Regions from separate parts of the Streptomyces sp. NPDC056948 genome, predicted to be linked through region 1. Evidence: riboswitches for the same ligand, from Rfam matches in the RefSeq annotation. Region 1 holds a riboswitch; the other holds the start of a gene.
What was found. A riboswitch is a leader RNA that binds a small molecule or an ion and turns the genes downstream of it on or off. The one in region 1 is predicted to bind glycine.
Positions count from the first base shown of each region.

Region 2: linked by a shared signal. The riboswitch ahead of gcvP (aminomethyl-transferring glycine dehydrogenase) and the one ahead of gcvT (glycine cleavage system aminomethyltransferase GcvT) in region 1 are both predicted to bind glycine.

Region 1 covers NZ_JBHUQX010000239.1:1,557-13,976, forward strand. The annotation lists gene ACFTZL_RS27400 (ABC transporter substrate-binding protein) at 1-237, opposite strand, end outside; gene ACFTZL_RS27405 (ABC transporter permease) at 246-1,244, opposite strand; gene ACFTZL_RS27410 (enhanced serine sensitivity protein SseB C-terminal domain-containing protein) at 1,588-2,388, opposite strand; gene ACFTZL_RS27415 (enhanced serine sensitivity protein SseB) at 2,499-3,287, opposite strand; gene ACFTZL_RS27420 (AAA family ATPase) at 3,730-4,398, opposite strand; glycine riboswitch at 4,581-4,681, shown strand; glycine riboswitch at 4,683-4,810, shown strand; gene gcvT (glycine cleavage system aminomethyltransferase GcvT) at 4,849-5,970, shown strand; gene gcvH (glycine cleavage system protein GcvH) at 6,071-6,448, shown strand; gene glyA (serine hydroxymethyltransferase) at 6,463-7,725, shown strand; gene ACFTZL_RS27440 (L-serine ammonia-lyase) at 7,825-9,192, shown strand; gene ACFTZL_RS27445 (MFS transporter) at 9,308-10,720, shown strand; gene ACFTZL_RS27450 (glycoside hydrolase family 25 protein) at 10,850-11,407, shown strand; gene ACFTZL_RS27455 (NADPH-dependent F420 reductase) at 11,421-12,083, opposite strand; gene ACFTZL_RS27460 (FadR/GntR family transcriptional regulator) at 12,172-12,420, opposite strand, start outside.
Region 2 covers NZ_JBHUQX010000045.1:2,042-19,868, reverse strand. The annotation lists gene ACFTZL_RS08555 (molybdopterin-binding protein) at 1-39, shown strand, start outside; gene gcvP (aminomethyl-transferring glycine dehydrogenase) at 97-2,982, opposite strand; glycine riboswitch at 3,159-3,254, opposite strand; gene ACFTZL_RS08545 (PRC-barrel domain-containing protein) at 3,368-3,742, shown strand; partial or broken gene ACFTZL_RS08540 (DNA polymerase IV) at 3,661-5,163, opposite strand; gene ACFTZL_RS08535 (MerR family transcriptional regulator) at 5,309-5,992, opposite strand; gene ACFTZL_RS08530 (bifunctional nuclease family protein) at 6,307-6,780, opposite strand; gene ACFTZL_RS08525 (MerR family transcriptional regulator) at 6,866-7,606, opposite strand; gene ACFTZL_RS08520 (zinc-ribbon and FHA domain-containing protein) at 7,660-8,607, opposite strand; gene ACFTZL_RS08515 (DUF881 domain-containing protein) at 8,669-9,607, opposite strand; gene ACFTZL_RS08510 (small basic family protein) at 9,613-9,945, opposite strand; gene ACFTZL_RS08505 (DUF881 domain-containing protein) at 9,942-10,853, opposite strand; gene ACFTZL_RS08500 (mannose-1-phosphate guanyltransferase) at 10,952-13,447, opposite strand; gene ACFTZL_RS08495 (CDP-alcohol phosphatidyltransferase family protein) at 13,563-14,171, opposite strand; rRNA gene rrf (5S ribosomal RNA) at 14,281-14,397, opposite strand; rRNA gene ACFTZL_RS08485 (23S ribosomal RNA) at 14,489-17,609, opposite strand.

The DNA.
Region 1 (12,420 bases):
GTACGTGTTGCCCGGGTCGAGGGAGTCCGGCACGTCCGAGTGCTCGTACGAGACCGTCCCGCCCTTCTTGCTCGACGCGTTGACGATCGAGTTCAGCGCGGCGTCCTTCTTGCCGTTGCCTCCCCCGTCGTTGTCGTCACCTCCGCCGCCGCACGCGGTAGCACCCAGCGCCAGCGCCAGGACCGACGCAACGCCGGCGGTCACCCTTCTCGTCTTCACCTGAGGAAGCCCCCTCATTCGATGGATCACTTGCTGCGAGGGTCGAGGGCGTCACGCAGCCCGTCACCCAGCAGGTTGAAGGCCAGGACGGTGATGAAGATCGCCAGTCCGGGCACGAACATGTACTGCGGATCAGCCGTGTAGAGATCCACAGCGTTGCTGAGCATGCCGCCCCAGGAGGCCTGCGGCGGAGCGATACCGACACCGAGGAAGCTCAGCGCGGCCTCGAACAGGATGTTCGTCGGGATGATCAGCGTCGAGTAGACGAGGATCGGCGCGACGAGGTTGGGGAGCAGTTCCCGGAACAGGACGTACGGGCCGCGCGCTCCGAGGCTGGTGGCCGCCTCGATGAACTCCCGCTTGCGCAGGGTCATGGTCTGCGCCCGCACGATGCGGCCGATGTACGGCCAGCTGAAGAAGCCGATCACGAAGATCAGCACGCAGATGCGCAGGGACAGGCCGTCGAGACCGAAGAAGCCGTCCTGCACCGAGGCCGAGATCGAGATGGCGAACAGCAGCAGCGGGAACGCGAGGAAGGTGTCCATCAGCCTGCTGATGACGCTGTCGATCCAGCCGCCGTAGTAGCCGGCGACGACACCGAGCACGGTGCCGATGCACACGGACAGCAGCGTGGCGCCGCCCGCGACCAGGAGGGAGACCCAGGAGCCGTCGATGATGCGGGCGAGCATGTCCCGGCCGTACTGCGGGTCCACGCCGAGCGGGTGGTCCCAACTCATTCCTCCCCAGCCACCCTTGGGCGCGAGCAGCGCCGGGTCGATGAGGTCCTGGTTGAACTTGTTGGGATCGAGGTTGAAGATCCACTGGATCGGCTTGGAGAACACCGCCATCAGCACGAGCAGGATGACGACGACGCCTCCCGCCATCGCCACCTTGTCCCGCTTGAAGCGCATCCAGGCGATCTGGGTGAGCGAGCGCCCCTCGATCTGGCTCTTCTTGACCCCGGCGAGCACGGCCTCGGGCTGTGCTCCGGCTTCCGCCCCGGTGGTCTCGATCGGTGCGGTCACGGTGCGATTGACCCCTCTCGGGCCGGCGATGGCCGACCCCCTGGCTGCCGCTGTAGCGGTTTTGTTTGTCTCGTACACAAGACCGACCCGGCCCGTGTCTTGCGGGGAGTCTTCAACGCTTTGGCGATCTGTTGCCAGACTTGGCGATGAAAGGATGCGTAAACGTGATGCTGTCTGCAGGGTTCCGTTATCCGGACAACGGGTAACAGGGGTCGGACGCACTGCGTCCTGGGCATTTTAGGACAACACTGCCCTTTTCACCCTTATCTACGCGCGGAGACCTGAACGGTTGTCGTGTTCGGGGGCGGTGCGGGAACGGCCTCCGAGGGACCTGCGGAGCGGGTCAGTACCTGCCCTGGACAGGGGGGTATCCGTAGCCCGAAGCCGGGGCCTGGACGGGGGCCGTGGCGTGGGCCTCACGGTCGTAGAAGGGGCGTGCGCCGGCGCGCAGCCACATGGCGACCGGGTCGTGCTCGTCGGACATCGCGACGGTCGACACGGGGAGCCCGTCCGGTACGGCGCCGAGGGACTGCTGCATCATCGCGCGCACCGCGTCCACGGCCGGCGGCGAGGTGTCGTAGACGTCGAGTCCGATGGCGAGATACGGCGCCCCGAGCGCGGGTTGCACCCAGGCGCGGCGCAGCGAGCGGACGGCCGGGGTGCGGTGGGCGTTCTGCGTGAGCAGGGCGTAGAACTGCGGGATCTCGATGGCCGGTTCGGACAGCCGCAGGGGTCCGGCGGGCTGGCGGTCCAGGCCCGTGGCGATCCGGCGCAGGTCGAGCCAGGGGATGCCGACGCCGCCGCCGGGGGCGTGCGGGTTGAGCCAGAGGCCGTAGTGGTCGGGGTAGAGGGCGCGGGCCACGTCGAGTCCGTCGACCACCTCGTAACTGCGGTTCCAGCCGCTCGCCGAGAGCTCCTGCGCGGAGGTCACACAGGGGGCGTAGCCGCAGCGCTCGACCTCCATGTTTCCGTACTGGGCGTCGGGGGATCCGGCCTGGCCGTGCCACAGGAGCATCCAGATCTGGCCGCTGTGCGGGGTCGCGAGAGCGCGCAGGAGGGCCTCATAGGCGTCATAACGCCCGGGCGTGACCTGGCGCAGCATGTGCTCGACCTGTCCGGCCGCGGCCGTGCCGCTCGCGCTCACCTTTACCGCCCCTTCGTACAACGCCTCGACCGTGACCTAGCTTAAGCCCGCCCGCCGACTCGGGACTTGCCCTCGTCCGGCGGGTGCGGGTCCGTCTGTGGCTCGTCGTCCTACCGCTGGTAGAACGGCCGGACCCTGTCCTTCATCCACTCGCCCACCGGGTCCTCCGCGACGTCCAGGAGTACCAGGTTGACCGGCCAGGGGGCCGGGGCGTCGGTGACCGCGCGGGTGAGGGCGTCCAGGGGGAGGGCGCGCAGGTCGCCTTCCCACTGGGAGAGTTCGACGCCGACGAACATCACCGGGTCGGCGGTCTCGATCGCGGCGAGGCAGCGGCGGGCGGAGACGACGACGCCGATCGCCTCGAACTCGGCGGAGGCGGCGGCGAGGAAGTCCACCGGGTCGTCCTGCCAGTCCGGCTCGAAGAGGCGGACCCGGCCGCCGCTCGCGGGGCCGTCCAGCGGGGTCCGGCCGGCCCGGCACAGCTCGGCCACGGCCTGCGGCGGGAGCGGGATGCCGACGACGCCGCCCGGGTTGATGGCCATCCCCGCGTGCGGGGGCAGACCGCGGGCGAACTCCACGGCCGGCGCGATGGTGTACGACATGTGCGAGCCGACGACCTGGCGGAACTGCTCCTCGGAGCTGAACACCGGCACGTACGCCTGGCCCTCGATCTCGATGCCGGGGAGGTCGAGGGGGCCGCTCTGCGGGCCGCCGCCGCTGGGCAGCGGGATCCACACGAAGCTCCTGCCGAGCACCTCGACGATCCGCCCGCCGGCCGAGGGACCGGCGCCGAGGGAGGCCGAGAGCACCTCCTCCAGCTCGTTGCCGGGCCATCCGCCGTGCGGGTGGGTCTGCGTCTGCGCCGGGAAGTCCGCGGAGAAGTCCGCCGGGAAGTCCATCTGCCTACCGCCTGCCTGGAACCACTGCTGTGGCTCAAAGGCTAGCGGCTCGGGAACGGCGGACGGCCACCCCGTGAACCACGAGCCGCGAACAGCCACCCGGGCCGGGGGCCCGCACCCCACGAACACGGCTCACCGCCGCGGCCGGCCCGCGCCCGTGAACACCGGCTCATTGGCCGCGGACAACCAGGCCCATGAACACCGGCTCACCGCCGCAAACCGACCGGGCCCACGGACACCGGCCCACCACCGCGAACAGACCGGCCCCAGGACACCGGCACACCGCCGCAAACCGACCGGGCCCACGGACACCGGCCCACCACCGCAAACCGACCGGCCCCAGGACACCGGCACACCGCCGCAAACCGACCGGGCCCACGGACACCGGCCCACCACCGCAAACCGACCGGGCCCACGGACACCGGCCCACCGGTCTGGGCGGTCAGCCCACGAAGCCGATGCGGCGCAGGGTGTTCGCCGCGTCGCGGTCGGCGAGGATCGCCGAGCCGCAGCCGGTGGGCAGTTCGCCCTGTTCCACCTCGCGCAGCAGGCGGGTGGTGGCCGCGCGGTGACGCAGGAACGCGTACCGCGAGACGCCGCGGCCGCGGTCGCGCTGGCCGGCCAGGGCCTGCTCGGGGGTGACGTCGAGCATCAGCAGGTGGAGCGTGCCGCCGCGGCGGCGGGCCTCGCGGGCGAGCCAGCGGCGGACCCAGGCCTGTGTGCCGCAGTCGTGCACGACGACGGCCTCGCCGTCGCGCAGGGCGCGGCGCAGCCCGGCGTAGTGGGCGAGACGGACGAGCGGGCGGTAGATCGCGTACGGCAGGGCGCGCGGCATCCGGCGGTCCCAGTGGTCGCGGGTGTCCTGGGAGTCGATGCGCCGGCCCGGCACGGTGCGCCGCATCAGCGTGGACTTGCCGCTGCCGGGCAGGCCCGTGACCACGACGATGTCGCGGGGGCCGAACAGCAGCGCGTGCGGGCCGCGGCCGGCGCGCTCGCGCAGATCGCGGACGACCGGCACCGGCTGCGGGCCGCAGGCCGCGCGCACCGGTGCGGCCGGCTGCTCGGGCAGCGCGATGCCCGATGTCGTGGCGTACGCGGTGGTCCTGTTCACCGTGATCGTCCTCCCCTGGGGCCAGGTACGGAGTCCCATGCCCGCCGAGTGTAAAGAGAAGGTAATGCCCGATGTCTCTGGTTTTAGTCCTCTTCCTGCAACAGGCCTGCTACAGGGTGGTCCCCCTGCCACCCCGCGACAATGCGTGCAATGATGTGCGCGCCAACTGCATACCGGCCGTTTGAATCCGCGCGGGAGAGTCCCCAGCACCGTCCGACGCTGGGGCGCCGAAGGAGCAAGTCCCTCCCTTGAATCTCTCAGGCCCCGTTACCGCGCGGGCGAGGCACATCTGAAAAGCGGGCCGCACCCTTCTCCGGAGTCCGGGGAAGCGGCGTGGCTCCACCCAAGGTGCAAGCCATTGACCTGCGCGGTCATGGCGAACCTCTCAGGTTCCGATGACAGATGGGGAGGAACGACCTCGCCCGTCATGCCCTTGGAGACGACCGACCGATGAGCAGTACAGGAGAACTCCGCCACACCGCGCTCGATGCCCTGCATCGTTCGCTCGGCGCGACGATGACCGACTTCGCCGGCTGGGACATGCCCCTGCGCTACGGCTCCGAGCGTGACGAGCACAACGCCGTGCGCACGAAGGCTGGGCTGTTCGACCTCTCCCACATGGGCGAGATCACCGTCACGGGACCGGGGGCCGCCGCGCTCCTCGACCACGCGCTGGTCGGCAACATCGGCGGGGTCAAGCCCGGCCGCGCCCGCTACACCATGATCTGCCAGGCCGACGGCGGCATCCTCGACGACCTGATCGTGTACCGGCTGGCCGAGGCCGAATACATGGTCGTCGCGAACGCCTCCAACGCCCAGGTGGTCCTGGACGCACTGGTGGAACGTTCCGCCGGCTTCGACGCCGAGGTGCGCGACGACCGGGACGCCTACGCGCTGCTCGCCGTACAGGGCCCGGAGTCCCCGGGGATCCTGAAGTCCCTGACCGACGCCGACCTCGACGGCCTGAAGTACTACGCCGGTCTGCCCGGCACGGTCGCGGGCGTCCCGGCCCTCATCGCCCGCACCGGGTACACCGGCGAGGACGGCTTCGAGCTGTTCGTGAAGCCGGAGCACGCCGTCGAGCTGTGGCAGGCCCTGACCAAGGCGGGCGAGGGCGCCGGTCTGGTCCCGTGCGGGCTGTCCTGCCGCGACACCCTGCGCCTCGAGGCGGGCATGCCGCTGTACGGGCACGAGCTGAGCACCTCCCTGACGCCCTTCGACGCCGGGCTCGGCCGGGTGGTGAAGTTCGAGAAGGACGGCGACTTCGTGGGCCGCGAGGCCCTGGCGGAGGCCGCCGCACGCGCCGAGCAGAACCCGCCCCGCGTCCTGGTCGGCCTCGTCGCCGAGGGCCGTAGGGTCCCGCGCGCCGGATACCCGGTCGTCACCGGCGGCGAGGTGATCGGCGAGGTCACCTCCGGCGCCCCCTCCCCCACGCTCGGCAAGCCGATCGCGATGGCGTACGTCGACCCCGCGCACGCGGCTCCCGGCACGCCCGGTGTGGCCGTGGACATCCGGGGCAGTCACGAGCCGTACGAGGTCGTGGCGCTGCCGTTCTACAAGCGCCAGAAGTAGACACTGGCCGCGGGCCGTCACAGCGGTCCCGGGCCTCTCACCCCCGCTCACCAGCGGTCCCCTTCATCAGCACTCCCGCGCGTACAGGAGAATCCAGGCCATGAGCAACCCCAAAGAGCTGCGTTACAGCAAGGAGCACGAGTGGCTGTCGGGCGCCGAGGACGGTGTCTCGACGATCGGCATCACGGAGCACGCGGCGAACGCGCTCGGCGACGTCGTCTTCGTCCAGCTCCCGGAGGTCGGTGCCGCCCTGTCCGCGGGCGAGACCTGCGGCGAGCTGGAGTCGACCAAGTCGGTGTCCGACCTCTACTCCCCGGTCTCCGGTGAGGTCACCGAGGTCAACGAGGACGTCGTGAACGACCCGTCCCTGGTGAACTCGGCCCCCTTCGAGGGCGGCTGGCTGTTCAAGGTGCGCGTCACGGACGAGCCGGGCGACCTGCTCTCCGCCGACGAGTACACCGCGTTCTCCGCCGGCTGAGGAGTCGTAGCCGTATGTCCGTCCTGAACACATCCCTGCACGAGTTCGACCCGGCTGTGGCCGCCGCGGTCGACGCCGAGCTGCACCGGCAGCAGTCCACGCTCGAGATGATCGCCTCGGAGAACTTCGCCCCGGTCGCGGTCATGGAGGCACAGGGCTCGGTCCTCACCAACAAGTACGCCGAGGGCTACCCGGGCCGCCGCTACTACGGCGGCTGCGAGCACGTCGACGTGGTCGAGCAGATCGCGATCGACCGGGTCAAGGAGCTGTTCGGCGCCGAGCACGCCAACGTCCAGCCGCACTCCGGCGCCCAGGCCAACGCCGCCGCGATGTTCGCGCTGCTCAAGCCGGGCGACACCATCATGGGCCTGAACCTCGCGCACGGCGGGCACCTGACCCATGGCATGAAGATCAACTTCTCCGGCAAGCTCTACGACGTCGTCGCCTACCACGTCGGCGACGACGGCCGGGTCGACATGGCCGAGGTGGAGCGGCTGGCGAAGGAGTCCCGGCCGAAGCTGATCGTCGCGGGCTGGTCGGCCTACCCCCGGCAGCTCGACTTCGCCGAGTTCCGCCGGATCGCGGACGAGGTCGGCGCGTACCTGATGGTCGACATGGCGCACTTCGCGGGGCTGGTGGCGGCGGGGCTGCACCCGAACCCCGTTCCGCACGCGCACGTGGTGACCACGACCACCCACAAGACGCTGGGCGGCCCGCGCGGCGGTGTGATCCTCTCCACGGCCGAACTGGCCAAGAAGATCAACTCCGCTGTCTTCCCCGGTCAGCAGGGCGGTCCGCTGGAGCATGTGATCGCGGCCAAGGCGGTCTCGTTCAAGGTCGCGGCCTCCGAGGACTTCAAGGAGCGCCAGCGCCGTACGCTGGAGGGTGCCCGCATCCTGGCCGAGCGTCTGGTGAAGGACGACGTCCGGGCCGTGGGCGTGGACGTCCTGTCCGGCGGCACGGACGTGCACCTCGTCCTGGTCGACCTGCGCCACTCGGAGCTGGACGGACAGCAGGCCGAGGACCGCCTCCACGAGGTGGGCATCACGGTCAACCGCAACGCGATCCCGAACGACCCGCGCCCGCCGATGGTGACGTCCGGTCTGCGGATCGGCACGCCGGCCCTGGCGACCCGGGGCTTCGAGGCCGAGGACTTCGCGGAGGTCGCGGACGTCATCGCCGAGACGCTCAAGCCGTCCTACGACACGGACGCGCTCAAGGCCCGGGTGAAGGCCCTGGCCGACAGGCACCCGCTGTACGCGGGCCTGAACAAGTAACGAAGAAACCTTTCAGGGCGCCGTGCCCGCCGGTGGCGGCACCAGCGAGCACGGCGCCCGCCCGCTCACGCACCACCCCGTAGTCAGTCAGGAGTTCCCGTGGCCATCTCGGTCTTCGACCTGTTCTCGATCGGCATCGGCCCGTCCAGCTCCCACACGGTCGGCCCGATGCGCGCGGCCGGCCTGTTCGCCCGGCGGCTGCGCAACGAAGAGCTGCTGGAGTCGGTCGGATCCGTCCGTGCCGAGCTGTACGGATCGCTCGGCGCCACCGGCCACGGCCACGGCACACCCAAGGCGGTCCTGCTCGGCCTGGAGGGCGACTCGCCTCGCACGGTCGACGTGGAGAAGGCCGACGACCGGGTGGAGGCGATCAAGACCGACGGCCGGCTGAATCTGCTGGGCGAGCACGAGATCGGGTTCGCCTTCGACGACGACATGGTCCTGCACCGCCGCAAGGCCCTCCCGTACCACGCGAACGGCATGACCCTGTGGGCGTACGACGCCTCGGGCGCGGAGCTGCTGACGAAGACCTACTACTCGGTCGGCGGCGGCTTCGTCGTGGACGAGGAGGCCGTCGGCGCGGACCGCATCAAACTCGACGACACCGCCCTGAAGTACCCCTTCCGCACGGGCGACGAGCTGCTGCGCATGGCCCAGGAGTCGGGCCTCTCCATCTCGGCGATGATGCTGGAGAACGAGCGTGCCTGGCGCACCGAGGAGGAGATCCGCGAGGGCCTGCTGGAGATCTGGCAGGTGATGCGGGACTGCGTGGCGCGCGGCCTGTCCCAGGAGGGCATCCTGCCCGGCGGTCTCAAGGTGCGCCGCCGCGCCGCGAACACCGCGCGCAAGCTCCGCTCCGAGGGCGACCCGAAGTCCCTCGCCATGGAGTGGATCACCCTCTACGCGATGGCGGTCAACGAGGAGAACGCGGCCGGCGGCCGGGTCGTCACCGCCCCCACCAACGGCGCGGCCGGCATCATCCCCGCGGTCCTGCACTACTACGTCAACTTCGTGCCGGGAGCCGACGAGGAGGGCGTGGTCCGCTTCCTGCTCGCCGCGGGCGCGATCGGCATGCTGTTCAAGGAGAACGCCTCCATCTCCGGTGCCGAGGTCGGCTGCCAGGGCGAGGTCGGCTCCGCCTGCTCGATGGCCGCGGGCGCCCTGGCCGAGGTCCTCGGCGGCTCCCCGGAGCAGGTCGAGAACGCCGCCGAGATCGGCATGGAACACAACCTGGGCCTCACCTGTGACCCGGTCGGCGGGCTGGTCCAGATCCCGTGCATCGAACGCAACGGCATGGCCGCGGTCAAGGCCGTCACCGCCGCCCGCATGGCCATGCGCGGCGACGGCTCCCACAAGGTGTCCCTCGACAAGGTCATCAAGACGATGAAGGACACCGGGGCGGACATGTCGGTGAAGTACAAGGAGACGGCCCGGGGCGGGCTGGCGGTGAACATCATCGAGTGCTGAGCGCCGGGGCACCGGGGCCACCGGTCGTGGTCTTGCGATGCGAGATGGCGATACCGAAAATCAAGATGGCTGACATCGTTGCGGTGACCATGTTTCACGCGTGAAGGACCGAGCGATGCCCGCCCCAGCCACTGGTTCAGCCCCGACGCCCGTCAACCCGCGGTCCCGCGTCCTCGTCGCGAGCCTCATGGGCACGACGATCGAGTTCTACGACTTCTACATCTACGCGACCGCCGCGGTGCTCGTCTTCCCCCAGCTCTTCTTCCCGAGCAGCGACCCGACCACCGCGCTGCTGTCGTCCTTCGCGGTCTTCGGCGCCGCGATGGTCGCCCGCCCGATCGGCGCCGTCGTCTTCGGGCACCTCGGTGACCGGCTCGGCCGCAAGAAGACACTCGTCGTCTCGCTCCTGACCATGGGCATCGCCACGTTCCTCATCGGCGTCCTGCCCACCTACGCCCAAGCCGGCTGGGTGGCCACCGCGCTGCTCGTGCTGATGCGGCTCGCGCAGGGCTTCGCGCTCGGCGGCGAGTGGAGCGGCGCCGCCCTGGTCGCGACCGAGAACGCCCCCCGCGGCAAGCGCGCCCTGTACGGCACCTTCCCGCAGTTGGGCGCCCCGCTCGGCTTCATCATCGGCAACGGCCTGTTCCTGGTCATCGGCGCCCTGCTGCCGTCCGCGGCCGGCGCCGACCCCTCGCAGCCCTCGGACGCCTTCGTCAGCTGGGGCTGGCGCGTCCCGTTCCTGTTCTCCGCCGTGATGGTCGCGATCGGCCTGTGGGTGCGCTCCCGGCTCGTCGAGTCGGCGGTCTTCGCCAGGACCCGTGAGTCCGGCGGGGTGCGGCGACTGCCGCTGGTCACCGTGGTGCGCAGCCACGGGAAGCAGTTGGTCCTGGGCACCTTCATCATGCTGGCGACCTACGTGCTCTTCTACCTGATGACCACGTTCTCGCTCAGCTACGGACGCGCGGCGAAGGATGCCGCCGTGCCCGGACTGGGGTACGACTACACCACGTTCGTGCTCATGATGATCTTCGGTGTGCTGTTCTTCGCCGCGTTCACCCTGATCTCAGGGCCGCTCGCGGACCGGTACGGGCGGCGCGCCACCCTGATCTGGATCACCGCCGCGATCCTGGTCTTCGGACTGGTCTGGGTGCCGCTGATCGATCTGGGCACGCTCGGCGTGGTCCTGTGGCTCGTCCTCGGCTTCACCCTGATGGGCATGACGTTCGGACCGATGGGCGCGCTCCTGCCCGAGCTCTTCCCGACCAGCGTCCGCTACACCGGCTCCGGCATCGCGTACAACGTCAGCTCGATCCTCGGGGCGGCGGTCGCCCCGTTCATCGCCGTGGCGCTGTGGGAGGCCGGGGACGGCTCGCCGCGGCTGGTCGGCGTCTACCTCTCGGCGATGGCGGTGCTGACACTGATCGCGCTCCTGCTCTCCAAGGAGACCAAGCACGTCTCCCTGGACGACCGCGAGGCCGCCTCCGCCGACGACGCGGCCCGCGCCCCGGCCGCCTCCCCCAGCTCCTGAAACCGACCGGCGTTCACCACCGCCGGGCCGCGAGCCTCCTCGCGCCCGGCGTACAGCCGCCGTCGCGGGGCATAACAACAACCCCCGGCCCAAGGGAACTTCCGCCCCACCCGCACCAGAGGGAGCCCCATGCTGCGCGGCATCGACGTGAGCGCCTACCAGTCCTCCTCCTACGACACCGATGGCCTCTCCTTCGTCTTCGTCAAGGCGAGCGAGGGGCGGTCCTACGTCAACCCCAAACTGACCGCCCAGACGAAGCGGGCGCGTGACGCCGGGCTGGTCGTCGGCTTCTACCACTTCCTGTGGCCCGGCAACCTCACCGCCCAGGCCGAGTACTTCGTCGGCAAGGCCCCGGAGCGGGCGGGCGACATCCTCGCCGTCGACTGGGAGACGACCAGCAACGGAACGCACGCGAGCAACGCCGAGAAGGACCTGTTCATCCGCAAGGTGAAGGATCTTCGGCCGAACAACCAGGTGGTGCTCTACTGCAACCGGAACTTCTGGCTCAACATCGACACGACCTCCTACGCGGGGGACGCCCTGTGGATCGCCGACTACGTCAGCGCGGGCAAGCCCCGTATCAAGGCCAAGTGGCGCTTCCACCAGTACACCGACAACCCACTGGACAGGAACGTGGCCGACTTCGAGAGCAAGGCCGCGCTGCGCAGATGGGCCGAGGACGCCTGACCGGCCGGGTGGCCTAGCCGCTGAACCCGGGCGTGCGCTCCGGGGACGCCTCCGCCAGGGCCTTCGCGACCGCGTCGGTGCCGGCGCGCAGGCCGTAGACCGGGGTGTCGGGCTGCTGGCGCCAGGAGTCGTCGATGCCGCCCGCGTCCACCGTGTCGAAGCCGAGGGCGTCGATGAGGTCCCGTACCTTGCGCTTGGCCGGCTCGTCGTCGCCGGCCACCGGGAGGGCCATGCGGTCGGGGGCGCCGGGCGGGAGCGGGCGTTCCAGGATGTCCTGGGCGTAGGTGCCGTTGAAGGCCTTGACGACCGCGTGGCCGATCTGACGTTCCGTCCAGCGGCTCTCGGTGAGGCCGTCGTCCTCGATCGCGGCGATCCTGCCGTCCCGCTCCCGGGGGTAGTAGTTGCCGGTGTCGATGACCGCGACGCCGTCCGCCGCCTTGTCGATGAGACCGGACGGCAGGTCCGGGACCGCCTTCAGCGGGACGGTGATCACGACGATCTCGGCGCCCAGCGGTGCCTCCTCGACCGTCACGGGCGTCGCGCCGGTCTCCTTTGCGAGGGCCGTGAGGGTGTGCGGGCCGCGGGAGTTGGCGACGGACACGTCGTGGCCGAGGGTGGTGAGCCGCCGGGTCAGGTTGCCGCCGATGTTGCCCGCTCCGATGATGCCGATCTTCATGTCCTCGCCTCGCCCTTCCGGGGATCGATAGCGCCTGGGGCTCCTCGCGGAGCCTTCGTGACCAGGGTCAACCTCCGGTGCGGATGGGCTATTCCGGCTTCCCGGTAAGTGCGAACGGGTCCTCCAGTTCCCCGCGCAGCACCTCCGCCGCCCCTTCCGCGTCCCCGTCCGCCACCGCCCGGACGAGCTCCTCGTGGGCGTCGTCGCCGGTGTTCGGGTCGTGGGCGCGCAGGCCGGTCAGGGTGAGGAGTTCGATCAGGCCCTCGCGCAGGACGGGGGTGAACTCGGTGAACAGGTCCGCGAGCACCGGGTTGCGGGCGGAGGCGATCACGGTGGC
Region 2 (17,827 bases), on a different contig from region 1:
CTGATCAAGTCGACCGAGGTGTCACTCGCCGTCGCATGACGGACATGACGAAGGGGCCCCGCACCGCGGAGCCCCTTCTTCTGACCGGTCGGTCGATCAGTCCTCGTACGCGTCCAGCGGCGGGCAGGAGCACACCAGGTTCCGGTCGCCGAAGGCCTGGTCGATGCGGCGCACCGGCGGCCAGTACTTGTCGGAAGCCGCGACTCCGGCCGGGAAGACCGCGTCCTCACGGCTGTAGGCGTGCTCCCACTCCCCGGCGAGCGCGCCGGCGGTGTGCGGGGCGCCCCGCAGCGGGTTGTCATCCGCGGGCCACGCGCCGGAGCCGACCTTCTCGATCTCCGCACGGATGGCGATCATCGCCTCGCAGAACCGGTCCAGCTCGGCCAGGTCCTCCGACTCGGTCGGCTCGATCATCAGCGTCCCGGCCACCGGGAACGACATCGTCGGCGCGTGGAAGCCGTAGTCGATCAGCCGCTTGGCGACGTCGTCGACGCTCACGCCGGTCGCCTTGGTCAGCGGCCGCAGGTCGATGATGCACTCGTGCGCGACAAGCCCGCCGGGGCCGGTGTAGAGCACCGGGTAGTGCGGCTCCAGGCGCTTGGCGATGTAGTTGGCGCTGAGCACCGCCACCTGCGTGGCCCGCTTCATTCCCTCGCCGCCCATCAGCCGGACGTACGCCCACGAGATCGGCAGGATCCCGGCCGAGCCCCACGGCGCCGCCGAGATGGGGCCGACCCCGGTCTCCGGGCCCGCCTCGGGCTGCAGCGGATGGTTCGGCAGATACGGCGCGAGGTGCTCACGCACCGCCACCGGACCCACGCCGGGCCCGCCGCCGCCGTGCGGGATGCAGAACGTCTTGTGCAGGTTCAGGTGCGACACGTCCCCGCCGAAGTGCCCCGGCTTGGCCAGCCCCACGAGCGCGTTCAGGTTGGCCCCGTCGACGTAGACCTGCCCGCCCGCCTCGTGCACCTGGGCGCAGATCTCGGAGACGTGCTCCTCGAACACACCGTGGGTCGAGGGGTACGTGATCATCAGCACCGCCAGCTCGTAACGGTGCTGCTCGATCTTCGCCCGCAGGTCCTCGACGTCGATCTCCCCGTCGTCGGCGGTCTTGACGACGACGACCTTCATGCCCGCCATCACCGCGCTCGCGGCGTTGGTCCCGTGCGCGGACGAGGGGATCAGGCACACGGTGCGCTGCTCGTCCCCATTGGCCCGGTGGTACCCGCGTACGGCGAGCAGACCGGCCAGCTCGCCCTGCGACCCGGCGTTCGGCTGGAGGGACACCTTGTCGTACCCGGTGACCTCGGCGAGACGCTCCTCCAGCTCGTGGATGAGCGTGAGGTAGCCCTCGGCCTGCCCGGCGGGGGCGAAGGGGTGCAGCTGCCCGAACTCGGGCCAGGTGACCGGCTCCATCTCCGTGGTCGCGTTGAGCTTCATGGTGCAGGAGCCCAGCGGGATCATGCCGCGGTCGAGCGCGTAGTCGCGGTCGGCCAGCCGCCGCAGGTAGCGCAGCATGGCGGTCTCGGAGCGGTACTGGTGGAAGACGGGGTGCGTCATGTACTCGTCGGACCGCAGCAGGGCACCCGGAAGCCCGTCCTCCGTAGCGGCGTCCAGCGCCTCGACGACACCCTCGACCCCGAACGCGGCCCATACGGCACGAAGCTGGGCCCGCGTCGTGGTCTCGTCGCAGGAGATCGAGACGTGGTCGGCGTCGACGGGACGCAGGTTGACCCCGTTCCGCTCGGCGGCGGCCACGACCTCGGCGGCCCGGCCCTCGACGCGCACGGTCAGGGTGTCGAAGTAGGCCCCGTGCACGACCTCGACACCGCCGCTCGCGAGCCCGGCGGCGAGGACCGTGGCGTACCGGTGGGTGCGCCGCGCGATGCTCTTCAGGCCTTCCGGCCCGTGGTAGACGGCGTACATACCGGCCATGACGGCGAGCAGCACCTGCGCGGTGCAGATGTTGCTGGTGGCCTTCTCACGACGGATGTGCTGCTCACGCGTCTGCAGCGCCAGCCGGTAGGCCTTGTTCCCGTCGGCGTCCACGGACACCCCGACGAGCCGCCCGGGCAGGCTGCGCGCCATCTTCTCCCCGACGGCCATGTAACCGGCGTGCGGTCCGCCGAAGCCCATCGGCACGCCGAACCGCTGCGTCGTCCCGACCGCGATGTCCGCGCCGAGCTCACCGGGCGACGTCAGCAGGGTCAGCGCGAGCAGATCGGCGGCGACGGTGACGAGCGCCCCGAGCTCGTGCGCCTGGTCGATGACCGGCTTGATGTCCCGTACGGCTCCGGAGGCGCCCGGGTACTGGATCAGCACGCCGTTGATCTCGCGCTCGGCGACCTCGGCGGGGATGCCGTCACTGAGATCGGCGACGACGACCTCGACACCGGTCGGCTCGGCCCGGGTCTCGATCACGGCGATGGTCTGCGGCAGCGCGTCCGCGTCGACCAGGAACAGGCCCTTCTTGTTCTTGCCCAGCCGCCGCGACAGCGCCATGGCCTCGGCCGCCGCGGTGCCCTCGTCGAGCAGGGAGGCGCCGGAGGTCGGCAGTCCGGTCAGGTCGGCGACCATGGTCTGGAAGTTGAGCAGCGCCTCGAGCCGGCCCTGCGAGATCTCCGGCTGGTACGGCGTGTAGGCCGTGTACCAGGACGGGTTCTCCATGACGTTGCGCATGATGACCGGCGGCGTGAACGTGCCGTAGTAGCCGAGCCCGATCATGGAGCCGAGGACCTGGTTGCGGTCGGCGAGGGAGCGCAGCTCGGCGATCACCTCGGCCTCGCTGCGGGCGCCCGGCAGATCCAGTGCCTCGGCACTCTTGATCACGGCAGGCACGGCGGCGGCCGTGAGCTCGTCCAGCGAGCCGTAGCCGACGTGCGCGAGCATCTTGGCGCACGCCTCGTGGTCGGGGCCGATGTGGCGCTGCTCGAAGGGAACTGCCTCTTCGAGCTCGGAGAGCGGAATGCGATGGGCGGTCATATGCGGAGGCCTCCTGGTCTGACACGACCTTCGAGGGGCACCACGACACGGGTACCCGGACGGCCTCCCCCTCTGTCATGTCAACCTGAGAGCTTCACCGGATCGCCCGAAGGCCTCCGGCTTTCACCGTCGGTGAGAGCGGAAGCCGTGACATCCGCCCTGCTTTCCAGAGTGACCTCGTCCGTGCGGTACGTGGGCCTGAGAGATTCCGGGGAGGATTTGCTCCTTCGGCGCCTCCGATGATGTCTGGAGGACTCTCCCGCACGGGGTCAGCAGCCGTAGTCAGCCTACCAGCGCGGTCGACGCACGAACCTTCGAGTGGCCGCCTCCTCGATTGTGCCGTTTTGTAGGGGTTACGGATGAGTTGCGACCATGTGGAGGGCCCGTGCGAACCGATATCGATCCGCGCAACCTGATCGGCCGCAAGGCGTTCGACCGCAACGGAACCAGGATCGGCACGATCGACGAGGTCTACCTCGACGACGCAACCGGCGTCCCGGAGTGGGCGGCCATACGGACCGGTCTGTTCAGCAGGGACGCTTTCGTCCCCCTCGAGCCCAGCGAACTGATCGACGGCGCCCTCCACGTGCCCTTCGACCGCGCCCTGATCAAGGACGCCCCCGACTTCGGCGTGGGCCGCCACCTCTCCCCGGAGCAGGAACTGCAGCTCTACCACCACTACGGCCTCGACGTCGCCGCCCCTCCCCCGCTCCAGGACCACGAGTTCGGCAAAATGGCAGGCACGGACGAGACGGCCTGAAGCCCCCGGCGAGCCCCCTAAGGGGCGGCGGAGCGCAGCCCCACACCCCCGGAGTCACCATCCGGCCCATGACCCTCCTCGGGCTCTCGTAACACCAGCGGCAACGGATCCGCCGGCTCCAGCTCCGGATCGTCGACCCGGAAGGTCCGCACACGCCCGGGCTCCGAGTCAGGCGTCTCGAACCGAACGGTGACCCGCCCCAGGCCGCTGCCCTGCACCCACCCGTGCCCGAACCCGGCGTGCCGCACATCGTGCCCGGCGGGCCACCGCCGCTCGGCCGGCGCGGGCTGCTCCTCGACCGGCGCCGCGGCGTGCTCCTCGACCGGGCCCTCCGCGACCGCCCGCTCCCCGGCCGCCTGCGCGAACAGATCCTCCTGCGTGTAGTCGGCGAGCCCGCTGACACCCACTCCGAGCAGCCGCACGCCGCCCGTCGTGTCGACCGACTCCAGCAGTCTGGCCGCCGCTTCACGGATCACCCCGGGATCGTCCGTCGGCCCCCGCAGCGTCTCGGACCGGGTGCGTGTCGAGAAGTCGTACCGCCGCACCTTCAGCACGATGGTCCGCCCGGACAGCCCGGCCCCGCGCAGCCGCCCGACGCAGCGGTCGGCGAGCCGCTGCACCTCCAACCCGACCCGCAGCCGGTCGTGGATGTCCACGTCGTAGGTGTCCTCGACCGACACCGACTTCGCTTCCCGCTCCGCCACCACGGGCCGGTCGTCCCGCGCCAGCGCCATGGCGTAGAGCCCGTGCCCGTGGGCCTTCCCCAGCAGCCGGACCAGCTCGTCCTCACCCGCCTCGGCTATCTCCTCGACCGTGGTGATCCCGGCCCGCCGCAGATGGTCGCCCGTCGCCGGCCCGACTCCCGGCAGGGTCCGCACCGACATCGGCCCCAGCATCGCCCGCTCCGTCCCCGGCTCGATCACCACCAGCCCGTCGGGCTTGGCCTGCTCCGAGGCGATCTTCGCGAGCATCTTGGACGCGGCCAGCCCCACCGACCCCGTGAGCCCCGTGACGGCCCGGATGTCCGCACGCAGCTTCACCCCGGCCAGCCGCGCCGACCGCTCGTCCCAGGCCGCGTCCCCGGCCTCCAGGTCCACGAACGCCTCGTCCAGGCTCAGCGGCTCCACCAGCGGCGACAGCGCCCCCAGCAGCTCCATCACCCGCTCGCTGATCGCCCGGTAGAGCCCGAAGCGCGGCACGAGATACGCGGCGTTGGGCGCGAGCCGCCGGGCCTGCGCCATGGGCAACGCCGAATGCACCCCGAAGACCCGGGCCTCGTACGACGCGGTCGCGACCACACCCCGCGGCCCGAGTCCGCCCACGACCACGGCCTTCCCGCGCAGACTCGGCTTGGACGCCTGCTCCACCGAGGCGAAGAAGGCATCCATGTCGAGATGCAGGATCGTAGGCGCGGTTCTCACAACTCCGATGCTGCCCTACGCCACTGACAACGCACTGCCAACGCCGTGCCGAACCAGCCCGACCGCCCCGGGAGATACCGCTTGCCGCCCGGCGCGGAAACGTCCCGCCTACTGCGGCCGCACGCGCACAGCACCTTCCAACGGGTCAGACAGCCCGGTTCCGCCGCCGCGCCAGCTCGTCCGCCGGGTTGGGCCCGACCAGGGTCTCGCCGGTGTCGATCCGCTCCCCGTGAAGCTGGGACAGCGCGCTCTCGACATCCCGCCACACCACACCCACGGCGATCCCGAAGACGCCCTGTCCCCCTTGGAGCAGGGCGTGCACCTCGTCGGGCGAGGTGCACTCGTAGACCGTCGCACCGTCACTCATCAGCGTCATCCGCTCCAGATCGCGAAAACCGCGTTCCCTGAGGTGCTGGACCGCCGTGCGGATGTTCTGCAGGGACACCCCGGTGTCGAGGAACCGCTTGACGATCTTCAGGACGACGACGTCCCGGAAGCTGTACAACCGCTGTGTCCCGGACCCGTAGGCGGGGCGCACACTCGGCTCGACGAGACCGGTGCGGGCCCAGTAGTCGAGCTGCCGGTAGGTGATACCGGCGGCCGCGCAGGCCGTGGGGCCGCGATAGCCGATCTGCTCGGACGCCATGGACGTCGTCCCTCCGCTGCTCGGCACGGCCGACGGTCGCTGCGGAGCGTGATCGGCCGCACCATCGGGCTGGGGATACCCCCCGCCCGAAAGGAGCCGAGAGGCGGGGGGAGCGTACGGACCGCTCGCCCTGAGACTGCGCTCGGGGCCGCCCCCAGCCGTACCGTCGCCGCTGCTTCTCACGCCGACCTCCGTCCTTGACCTGCCTTCTCGACGGTAGGCAGTCACCCGGGGTGCGTCAACGATCGCCGCACTCGCCACGCCGAGTGATAATCACCCTAAGAGTGGTTTCCCGTGCCCCACCGCGGGGAAAGGCTAGCCGAATGCCTTCGGCACGGGCCGTGTGACGCTCTCACTCGCCACCGGCACATGCGGGCAATTCACCCCTCACACATACGGCGGCGGCCCCGCCGCGGACTCAACGTCCGCCGGGCCGCCCACGCGTCTCACGACCGCTGCCACTCCCAGCCAGACCGGCACTCACCGGCCTCCGGAGCTCACTGGCTGCTGCTGCCGAAGTCCTCCGGGGAGATCTGGTCGAGGAACTCGCGGAACTTCTCCACCTCGTCCTCCTGCTCGTCCGGGATCGCGATACCGGCGTCGTCGAGCACCGTGTCACTCCCGTAGATCGGCGTCCCGGTGCGCAGGGCCAGCGCTATGGCGTCGGACGGACGGGCGCTCACCTCGACGCCGCTGGCGAAGACCAGCTCCGCGTAGAAGACGCCCTCACGCAGGTCCGTGATACGCACTTCCGTGAGCTCCTGACCGACGGCTTCCAGCACGTCCTTGAAAAGGTCGTGGGTCAGCGGCCGCGCGGGAGCCATGCCCTGCTGGGCGAAGGCGATCGCCGTCGCCTCCCCCGGCCCGATCCAGATGGGGAGGTAACGGTCGCCTCCCACTTCACGCAGCAGCACGATCGGTTGGTTGGAGGGCATTTCGACCCGGACACCTACGACATCGAGCTCGTTCACACAGCAACCCTAGGCCGTGCTCGGGACGTTTGGGTAGTCGGGCAGGGATCGGGCGCCTGATCCGGCCCCCACGCGTCCGGCCGCCTCATGGCAGCCGCACCCCGAGCGCCGTCTGCACCAGCGCGGCGTGCAGCTTCACCGTGAGCCCCGCCAGCTCCTTGGTACGGGCCTCAGCATGAGCCCTGGTCTGCGGGTTCCGGTGCCGCTTCAACGGGGCCACCACCTGGTCCACCAGCCCGGCCTCACGGTCGGCGGCGGCTTTCATCACCCGCAGGTGCCGCGGCTCGATCCCGAACCGCCCCAGCTCGGCGACGAGCGCAGCCACCGTGACCGCCTCCGCCTCGTACGCCCCGTCCTCCAGTGGAGTGACCAGCCCGTACGACTCCCACTCCTTGAGCTCGCCCTCGTCCACCCCGGCGGCGGCGAGCAGCTCCTCACGCCCGACCCTGGCAGCGGTGGGAGGCCCCTCGTAGGGCTCGGGCGCGGAATCGCCATCACGCTGACGGCCCACGGTCGGCAGCGGGACGGCCTCACCGCGCTCCATGGCCTCCAGGTGCTCGCGAATCACCTTCAGGGGCAGGTAGTGATCCCGCTGCATCCTCAGGACGTGACCGAGGCGCTCCACGTCGCGGGCGCTGAACTTGCGATACCCCGAGGGGGTCCGCTGCGGCTCGATGAGCCCCTCCGACTCCAGGAACCGGATCTTGGAGATGGTGACTTCGGGAAACTCGTCGCGCAGCGCGTTCAGCACCGTGCCGATGCTCATCAGCCCACTGTCCGTGGCGGCGGCGCCGTGCCCGGCACCGCCGCTCGGTGTATGAAGCATGGACCTTCCCTGACGGACGGACCTTCGCTGGGGTTCCCCGGAGACAGTCCGGGTCAGTAACCCCGCTGGCTGGCGTAGAAGACCAGCCGGTACTTGCCGATCTGCACCTCGTCACCGTTGCTCACAGCGACCTGGTCGATCCGCTCGCGGTTCACGTACGTGCCGTTCAGGCTGCCCACGTCGGCCACCGTGAACGAGCCGTCCTGACCGCGCCGGAACTCCACGTGCCGCCGGGAGACCGTCACGTCGTCCAGGAAGATGTCGCTCTGCGGATGACGGCCGGCCGTGGTCAGATCGCCGTCCAGCAGGAAGCGGCTGCCCGAGTTCGGCCCGCGGCGCACGACCAGGAGCGCGGAGCCCAGCGGCAGCGCGTCCACGGCCGCCTGCGCCTCGGGAGACAGGGTCGGCGTAGGCGTCTGGCCGGTGGCCTCGGCGTCGTAGGCCTCGAGACCGGAGATGGAGATCGTGGAAGTCGTCTCGGACGGACGCTCCGGCGTCGCCCCCGCTCGCAGCGGCGCGCCGCAGTTGGAGCAGAAGCGGCTGTTCTCCGCGTTGCGGTTGCCGCACCTCGTACACACCAGGGCCGACATGGGATCCTCCTGCCGCGGCTGCCCACCGGGAGCATTGGACGCATACGGGTCGGAGAACCCTCCACCCGCACTTGAGGGTTGCCCGAAACCTATGCCGCCGGGCTGCGCAGGGTCAACCGACGGCGCGCCCTGACCTCCGGAAACGTCGCCGCCCGGACCGCCGACCTGGTCCCGGAACAACGGCCGCTGGCCCTCCGCGTCAGGCTGTGCGCGATGACGGGCGGTCGCATTGTCGCTGCCCTCTCGCGGGCTCTTGCCGAACAACTTCGCAAACAACTTCACGGGCGATTCCCCTTGACCGAAACAGACCCGCCCGTGGGGCAGGACGAACCCTGACTGAACACTCTGGCCGACCCGGACATCCTGACAACGTCCGTCTGCACCAGACAGTTTCCACCACGCACCACCCATTCGGTGCGCCGACCCCCCGCAACCTCATGCCCTCGCCGGACGCCGCCCATGCACCGCCGGTTCACTGGGAGGACGACCGAGCGTAGTCAGGCCGCTTCGCTGCTCGCAAGGCGTCCACGACGATCTTGGTCGACCGCTCCACGGTGACGATGGCCTGTTCCTTCTCGAGAGTCTGCACCACGCCTCCGGGGATGTTGAGCGCCGGCTCGAGGTCCTGCGACTTGCCGATGACCTTGAAACGATAGGGCGCGTTGATCTTGTTCCCGTCGACGCTCACACCCTTGCCGGAGTCCGTGAGATACGTGCCGGCGACGACCCGTACGCCGTTCACCTGGATCGCCTCGGCACCCGCCGCACGCAGCTCCTGGACCGCGTCGAGCAGCATGTCCGACTCGACCGTCCCCTTCGTGTCCTCGATGGTCATGGTGATGCCGGGCCCCTGCGCGGCCACCGTGCCCGCCAGGATGCCGAGTTGCCGCTCCTTCTCGATCGTCTGCTTCCGGGCCTCCTCGGCCTGGTCAGAGCTGTTCTCCAGCTCGTCGCGCTGCTTCTCGAGCCCTTGCTTCTCGTCCTCAAGACGCTGGGTACGGTCATCCAGTTCATCGAGGATGCGGACAAGATCTTCCTGGCGCGCACCACGCAGGGCGCTGTCACTGTCGCTGTTCGAGGCCACCTGCACGGCCAGCCCGAAGCCCAGGCCGAACAGCAGCAGCGCGACGATGAGTTGGGCCCGGCTGACCCGCGGCGGCCACAACCCCTGCACCAGCCGCTGCCGCCCGGTCAGCCGCGGCTCGGGCGCCACCTCCGACTCCGGCTCCGGATCAGGTGCCGGTTCGGGCGCCGGTTCAGGCTCCGGGGTGTCCTGGGTGGCAGGCTCCGCCGCGGCCACCTCCTGGGGCAGCTCCTTGCGGAGCCGGTTCCCGGACTCGCCGCTCCCGTCGCGCTGCTCCGCGCGCGTGTCGCCGTTCTCCTCGGCGCGCTTCTTGTCGTTCTCGCTCATCGGCCTCACGCCCGGAAGACGTGCCGACGGATCGCCGCGGCATTGGAGAAGATCCGGATACCGAGGACGACCACCACACCGGTGGACAGCTGGGCACCCACGCCCAGCTTGTCACCCAGGAACACGATCAACGCGGCCACGACCACGTTCGACAGGAACGACACCACGAAGACCTTGTCGTCGAAGATGCCGTCGAGCATGGCGCGCAGACCGCCGAAGACGGCGTCGAGCGCCGCTACGACGGCGATCGGCAGATAAGGCTCGACCACCGCCGGAACCTCAGGCCGGACCAACAGGCCGGCCACGACTCCCACGACGAGGCCCAGTACGGCGATCACGATGTGCCCTTCTCGCTCTTCTCAGTGCTCGGCTGTGCTGTACGTACGATCACACTCGGTGCGGCAGGCAGCCGGAGGTCGTCCTCCGCGGAGATTGCGGTCCTGACGCCGTAGCTCTCCTGGAGCGCGTTCAGATACAACCCGTCCGCGCTGTTCTGGAACCGCGTGCTCAGCCGCTGCCCGTCCCCCACCGCGAGCACCGTGTACGGCGGCACCAGCGGTTTGTTGTCGACCAGTATCGCGTCCCCCGCGGCCCTGATCGCGGACAGCGCCGTCAGCCGCTGCCCGTTGATGGAGACCGCCTCGGCGCCCGACTCCCACAGCCCGTTGACCACGCGCTGCATGTCCCGGTCACGCACCCGGCCGGTGTCGGAGAACCCGGAGGCCTCGCGCGGGTCGCCGTCACTGCCCGCACCGGTGTCCTTGGCGTCGTTCACCACGAGCTTCACGCCGGGACCGTGCACCGCGGCGGCGCCGGACATGATGCCCACCAGATCGGACCCGGCGCTGCCACTGTGCTTCAGCGCCTCGCGCTGCCGGGCGCTGACGTCCGCCCGCAGCTCGTCGACGGAGTCCTCCAGCTTGTCCGCCTTCTCGCTCTCCCGGTCGATGCGGTCGACCAGCTCTTCCCGCTCCTTGGCGACGACCGGTGCGGCGACCCGCGCCTGTGCCGCTCCGACGGTCACGACCAGGGCCGCGAGCACCAGGCCCGCCGCGAGCCCCAGCTTCGCCCTGAGAGTCTTCGGCATGCCGGCGTCGCCCGCGTCCTTCTTCCGCTCGGCGGCCTGGGCATATCCGTCGTCGAGGCTGTGGTCCATGACGTTGGTGAGCAATGACATGGACGCATCCAGGCGCCGGGGCCGCGTCGGTGTGCTCCGAATGGGGGGTTGCTGCGGCATGCCGCACATCGTCGCACGTCGCGGCCACTACCTCCGAACGGCCCCACCGGCGTGCCGGACAGGCCCCGTTGAGGACACTTGTCCGGCACGCACGCGTGCAGCTCGTTCTACCGGCCGGCGCTGTCCACCACGGCCGACCACTCGTCCAGCAGGGCCTGCGCGGAGGCGTCGTCCGGCCCCTCGGCCCACAGGTGGGTGACGGCCTCCGCGGGGTCGGGCAGCACCATCACCCAGCGCCCGTCGGTCTCCACCACACGCACGCCGTCCGTGGTGTCCACGAAGCGATCTCCGGCCGCCTCGACGACCCGCCGCATCACGAGGCCCTTGACAGCCCAAGGGGTCGCCAGGTCCCGCTTCAGGACGTGCGCCCGCGGGATCCGGGCGTCGATCTGGCTGAGCGTGAGCTGCGTCCGCGCCACGAGCCCGATGAGCCGTACGAAAGCCGCGGTGGCGTCGTACACACTGCTGAACTCGGGGACGATGAACCCGCCCTTGCCGTCACCGCCGAAGATCGTCCCTTCCTCACCACCGACGCGCGTGAGGTCGTCGGGAGAGGTCGTCGTCCACTCGACCTGGGTCCCGTGGTACGCCGCCACCTGCTCGGCGATCCGGGTCGTGGTCACCGGGAGCGCGACCCTGCCGCTACGCCGCTCGGCGGCTACGAGGTCCAGCATCACGAGCAGCGCCCGGTCGTCCTCGATGATGCGCCCCTTCTCGTCGACGAGGGACAGCCGCTCACCGACCGGGTCGAACCGCACCCCGAAGGCGGCACCGGAGGACGCCACGATCTCCCCGAGACGCACCATCCCCGACCGCCGCATGTCGGCCGTCTCCGTCGGCCTGGACTCGTCCAGACCGGGGTTGATCGTCAGCGAGTCGACCCCGAGCTTCCCGAGCAGACTCGGCAGCACGAGTCCCGCGCTGCCGTTGGACGCGTCCACGACGACCTTCAGTCCGGACTCGGAGATGCCCGTCGTGTCGACGTTCCGCAGCAGCGACCCGGTGTACGAGTCGAAGACGCTGGCCGGGAAGTGCAGATCCCCGATCTCTCCGGGGAACGCCCGACGGTACTCCTGCCGCGCGAACACCCGGTCCAGCTTCCGCTGGCTGCCCTGCGACAGGTCCGCACCGTTCCCGTCGAAGAACATGATGTCCACGGAGTCCGGCACCCCGGGCGTGGTACGGATCATGATCCCGCCCGCACTGCCCCGCGCGGTCTGCTGCCGCGCCACGGGCAGCGGCACATTCTCCAGGTCCCGTACGTCGATGGCGCTGGCCTGCAACGCGGAGATCACCGCCCGCTTCAGCGCACGGGCGCCACGCGAATGGTCCCGGGCCGTGGTGACGGTCGAGCCCTTCTTCAAGGTGGTCGCATACGCACCGGCAAGCCGCACGGCCAGCTCCGGCGTGATCTCGACGTTCAGGATGCCGGACACACCGCGGGCTCCGAAGAGGTGCGCCTGTCCCCTGGACTCCCAGATGACCGAGGTGTTGACGAAAGCACCGGCTTCGATGGTCTTGAACGGATAGACCCGCACATTGCCCTGGACGATCGATTCTTCACCGATCAGACACTCATCACCGATGACCGCCCCGTCCTCGATCCGCGCCGCGCGCATGATGTCGGTGTTCTTCCCGACCACGCATCCGCGCAGATTGCTGTGCGGCCCCACGTAGACGTTGTCGTGAACGACGGACTTGTGCAGAAAAGCGCCGCTCTTGACCACCACGTTGGAGCCCACGACGGAGTGCTCACGGAGCTCGGCGCCGGCCTCGACCTTGGCGTAGTCCCCGATGTAAAGGGGACCGCGGAGCACGGCGTCGGGGTGCACCTCCGCGCCTTCGGCAACCCAGACGCCTGCGGAGATCTCGAACCCGTCGATGTCGACGTCGACCTTGCCCTCCAGGACGTCGGCCTGCGCCTTCACATAGCTCTCGTGGGTGCCGACGTCCTCCCAGTACCCCTCGGCGATATAGCCGTAGACGGGCTTGCCTTCCTTCATCAACTGCGGGAAGACATCGCCCGACCAGTCGACGGGCACATCGGGCTCGACATAGTCGAAGACCTCGGGCTCCATCACGTAGATGCCGGTGTTCACGGTGTCGGAGAAGACCTGGCCCCAGGTGGGCTTCTCGAGGAAGCGCTCCACCTTGCCTTCCTCGTCGACAATGGTGATGCCGAATTCCAGCGGATTGGGAACACGCGTCAGACAAACTGTGACCAGCGCGCCCTTTTCCTTGTGGAAATTGATGAGCTCGGTGAGGTCGAAATCCGTCAGAGCATCGCCGGAGATGACGAGGAAGGCATCGTCCTTCAATGCCTCTTCGGCGTTCTTGACGCTTCCGGCGGTACCGAGTGGCTTCTCCTCATTGGCATAGGTCAGCTCCATACCGAGCTCTTCACCGTCACCGAAGTAGTTCTTGACGAGAGAGGCCAGGAACTGGACGGTAACGACGGTTTCATTGAGCCCATGCCTTTTGAGCAGCCGCAGAACGTGCTCCATGATCGGGCGGTTGGCCACGGGCAGGAGCGGCTTGGGCATGCTTGAGGTCATGGGGCGAAGACGCGTGCCTTCGCCTCCGGCCATCACGACGGCCTTCATGTCGGAAGCGTCCTCCTCTAAGAGACGACGGTCTAGCCGACTTCCCCCGCCAGGATTGTCCCCCACTTTTCGACCACGGGCCATCGGACAGCCACGGTGGGACCAATCCGCAAGTTCAGTCGGCCATGGCGTCCGCACGGACCAGGCGGCGGACTTGTACCACGTAGAGGACTCCTGCCCACCAGTACAGCGTTGTACCCCATCCGGCGAACGCCCATCCGAAAATAGCAGCCAGTGACGCGATCCACCCGCTGTCGTCACTGAGCAGGAGCAGCGGGAAGGCATACATCAGGTTGAAGGTGGCGGCCTTGCCCAGGAAGTTCACCTGGGGCGGCGGATAGCCGTGACGGCGGAGGATGCCCACCATCACCAGCAGAACCAGCTCTCGCGCCAGAAGCGCAGCGGTCAACCAGAGAGGCAGAATCTCACGCCAGGTGAGACCGACCAAAGTCGAGAGAATGTAGAGCCGGTCGGCCGCGGGGTCGAGTAGCCGGCCGAGGCTGCTGATCTGGTTCCAGCGCCGTGCGAGCTTGCCGTCCAGGTAGTCGGTGATGCCGCTCAGAGCGAGTACCAGGAGGGCCCAGCCGTCACTCTTGGGCCCACCGAACTCAGGCCTCAGAATCAGCCACAGGAAGAGGGGCACGCCAACGAGCCGAGCCATGCTCAGGATGTTCGGGATGGTGAGCACACGGTCCGTCTGGACGCGAGTCTCCTGAACCTCCACCCGGGGGCCTCCTGTGGGAAACGTGCCAACGATGCTCACTGACCTTACCTCAACGCAAAAAAGCTCTGGCTCTCGGGCTGTGTGCCCAAGAGCCAGAGCTCTAAAAGGAGTTCGGCGGCGTCCTACTCTCCCACAGGGTCCCCCCTGCAGTACCATCGGCGCTGAAAGGCTTAGCTTCCGGGTTCGGAATGTAACCGGGCGTTTCCCTAACGCTAAAACCACCGAAACACTATGAAACTGTAAACTGCCGCACCATACCGTGACCTGGCATGGGGCTGTTCATGGTTTCAGAACCAACACAGTGGACGCGAGCAACTGAGGACAAGCCCTCGGCCTATTAGTACCGGTCAACTCCACACGTTACCGTGCTTCCATATCCGGCCTATCAACCCAGTCGTCTACTGGGAGCCTTACCCTCTCAAGGAGGTGGGAATACTCATCTCGAAGCAGGCTTCCCGCTTAGATGCTTTCAGCGGTTATCCCTCCCGAACGTAGCCAACCAGCCATGCCCTTGGCAGAACAACTGGCACACCAGAGGTTCGTCCGTCCCGGTCCTCTCGTACTAGGGACAGCCCTTCTCAATATTCCTACGCGCACAGCGGATAGGGACCGAACTGTCTCACGACGTTCTAAACCCAGCTCGCGTACCGCTTTAATGGGCGAACAGCCCAACCCTTGGGACCGACTCCAGCCCCAGGATGCGACGAGCCGACATCGAGGTGCCAAACCATCCCGTCGATATGGACTCTTGGGGAAGATCAGCCTGTTATCCCCGGGGTACCTTTTATCCGTTGAGCGACGGCGCTTCCACAAGCCACCGCCGGATCACTAGTCCCGACTTTCGTCCCTGCTCGACCCGTCGGTCTCACAGTCAAGCTCCCTTGTGCACTTACACTCAACACCTGATTGCCAACCAGGCTGAGGGAACCTTTGGGCGCCTCCGTTACTCTTTAGGAGGCAACCGCCCCAGTTAAACTACCCATCAGACACTGTCCCTGATCCGGATCACGGACCCAGGTTAGACATCCAGCACGACCAGACTGGTATTTCAACGACGACTCCACCCACACTGGCGTGCGAGTTTCAAAGTCTCCCAGCTATCCTACACAAGCCGAACCGAACACCAATATCAAACTGTAGTAAAGGTCCCGGGGTCTTTCCGTCCTGCTGCGCGAAACGAGCATCTTTACTCGTAGTGCAATTTCACCGGGCCTATGGTTGAGACAGTCGAGAAGTCGTTACGCCATTCGTGCAGGTCGGAACTTACCCGACAAGGAATTTCGCTACCTTAGGATGGTTATAGTTACCACCGCCGTTTACTGGCGCTTAAGTTCTCAGCTTCGCCACCCCGAAGAGTGACTAACCGGTCCCCTTAACGTTCCAGCACCGGGCAGGCGTCAGTCCGTATACATCGCCTTACGGCTTCGCACGGACCTGTGTTTTTAGTAAACAGTCGCTTCTCGCTGGTCTCTGCGGCCACCCCCAGCTCGAGGAGCAAGTCCTCTCACCAAGCGTGGCCCCCCTTCTCCCGAAGTTACGGGGGCATTTTGCCGAGTTCCTTAACCATAGTTCACCCGAACGCCTCGGTATTCTCTACCTGACCACCTGAGTCGGTTTAGGGTACGGGCCGCCATGAAACTCGCTAGAGGCTTTTCTCGACAGCATAGGATCATCCACTTCACCACAATCGGCTCGGCATCAGGTCTCAGCCACATGTGATCCGGATTTACCTAGACCACGGCCTACACCCTTACCCCGGGACAACCACCGCCCGGGATGGACTACCTTCCTGCGTCACCCCATCACTCACCTACTACCAACTTGGGTCACCGGCTCCACCACTTTCCTTTCCCCGAAGGGTCCGGAACGGCTTCACGGGCTTAGCATCACTGGATTCGATGTTTGACGCTTCACAGCGGGTACCGGAATATCAACCGGTTATCCATCGACTACGCCTGTCGGCCTCGCCTTAGGTCCCGACTTACCCTGGGCAGATCAGCTTGACCCAGGAACCCTTAGTCAATCGGCGCAAACGTTTCTCACGTTTGTATCGCTACTCATGCCTGCATTCTCACTCGTGAACCGTCCACAACTCGCTTACGCGGCTGCTTCACCCGGCACACGACGCTCCCCTACCCATCACGATCCCCGTTGGGGGTATATATCGCAATGACACGACTTCGGCGGTACGCTTGAGCCCCGCTACATTGTCGGCGCGGAATCACTAGACCAGTGAGCTATTACGCACTCTTTCAAGGGTGGCTGCTTCTAAGCCAACCTCCTGGTTGTCTCTGCGACTCCACATCCTTTCCCACTTAGCGTACGCTTAGGGGCCTTAGTCGATGCTCTGGGCTGTTTCCCTCTCGACCATGGAGCTTATCCCCCACAGTCTCACTGCCGTGCTCTCACTTACCGGCATTCGGAGTTTGGCTAAGGTCAGTAACCCGGTAGGGCCCATCGCCTATCCAGTGCTCTACCTCCGGCAAGAAACACACGACGCTGCACCTAAATGCATTTCGGGGAGAACCAGCTATCACGGAGTTTGATTGGCCTTTCACCCCTAACCACAGGTCATCCCCCAGGTTTTCAACCCTGGTGGGTTCGGTCCTCCACGAAGTCTTACCTCCGCTTCAACCTGCCCATGGCTAGATCACTCCGCTTCGGGTCTTGAGCGTGCTACTGAAACGCCCTATTCGGACTCGCTTTCGCTACGGCTTCCCCACTCGGGTTAACCTCGCAACACACCGCAAACTCGCAGGCTCATTCTTCAAAAGGCACGCAGTCACGAGATATGTGCAAGCACATATCCGACGCTCCCACGGCTTGTAGGCACACGGTTTCAGGTACTATTTCACTCCGCTCCCGCGGTACTTTTCACCATTCCCTCACGGTACTATCCGCTATCGGTCACCAGGGAATATTTAGGCTTAGCGGGTGGTCCCGCCAGATTCACACGGGATTTCTCGGGCCCCGTGCTACTTGGGTGTCTCTCAAACGAGCCGCTGATGTTTCGACTACGGGGGTCTTACCCTCTACGCCGGACCTTTCGCATGTCCTTCGCCTACATCAACGGTTTCTGACTCGCCTCACAGCCGGCAGACTGTGAAAGAGAGATCCCACAACCCCGTATACGCAACCCCTGCCGGGTCTCACACGCATACGGTTTGGCCTCATCCGGTTTCGCTCGCCACTACTCCCGGAATCACGGTTGTTTTCTCTTCCTGCGGGTACTGAGATGTTTCACTTCCCCGCGTTCCCTCCACTTGCCCTATGTGTTCAGGCAAGGGTGACAGCCCATGACGACTGCCGGGTTTCCCCATTCGGAAACCCCCGGATCAAAGCCTGGTTGACGACTCCCCGGGGACTATCGTGGCCTCCCACGTCCTTCATCGGTTCCTGGTGCCAAGGCATCCACCGTGCGCCCTTAAAAACTTGGCCACAGATGCTCGCGTCCACTGTGCAGTTCTCAAACAACGACCAGCCACCCATCACCCCACCCTTACAGGCGAGTTCACTGGGGCCGGCGACTGAGGAAATTTCGTTCCCTCAGACACCCAACAGCGTGCCCGACACACTCCCCGCTCCCCTCAACGTTCCACACTCAAAAGAGCAGTACTAGAAGGAGAAGACGATCAAGTGTGCCGAATAGTCAACGT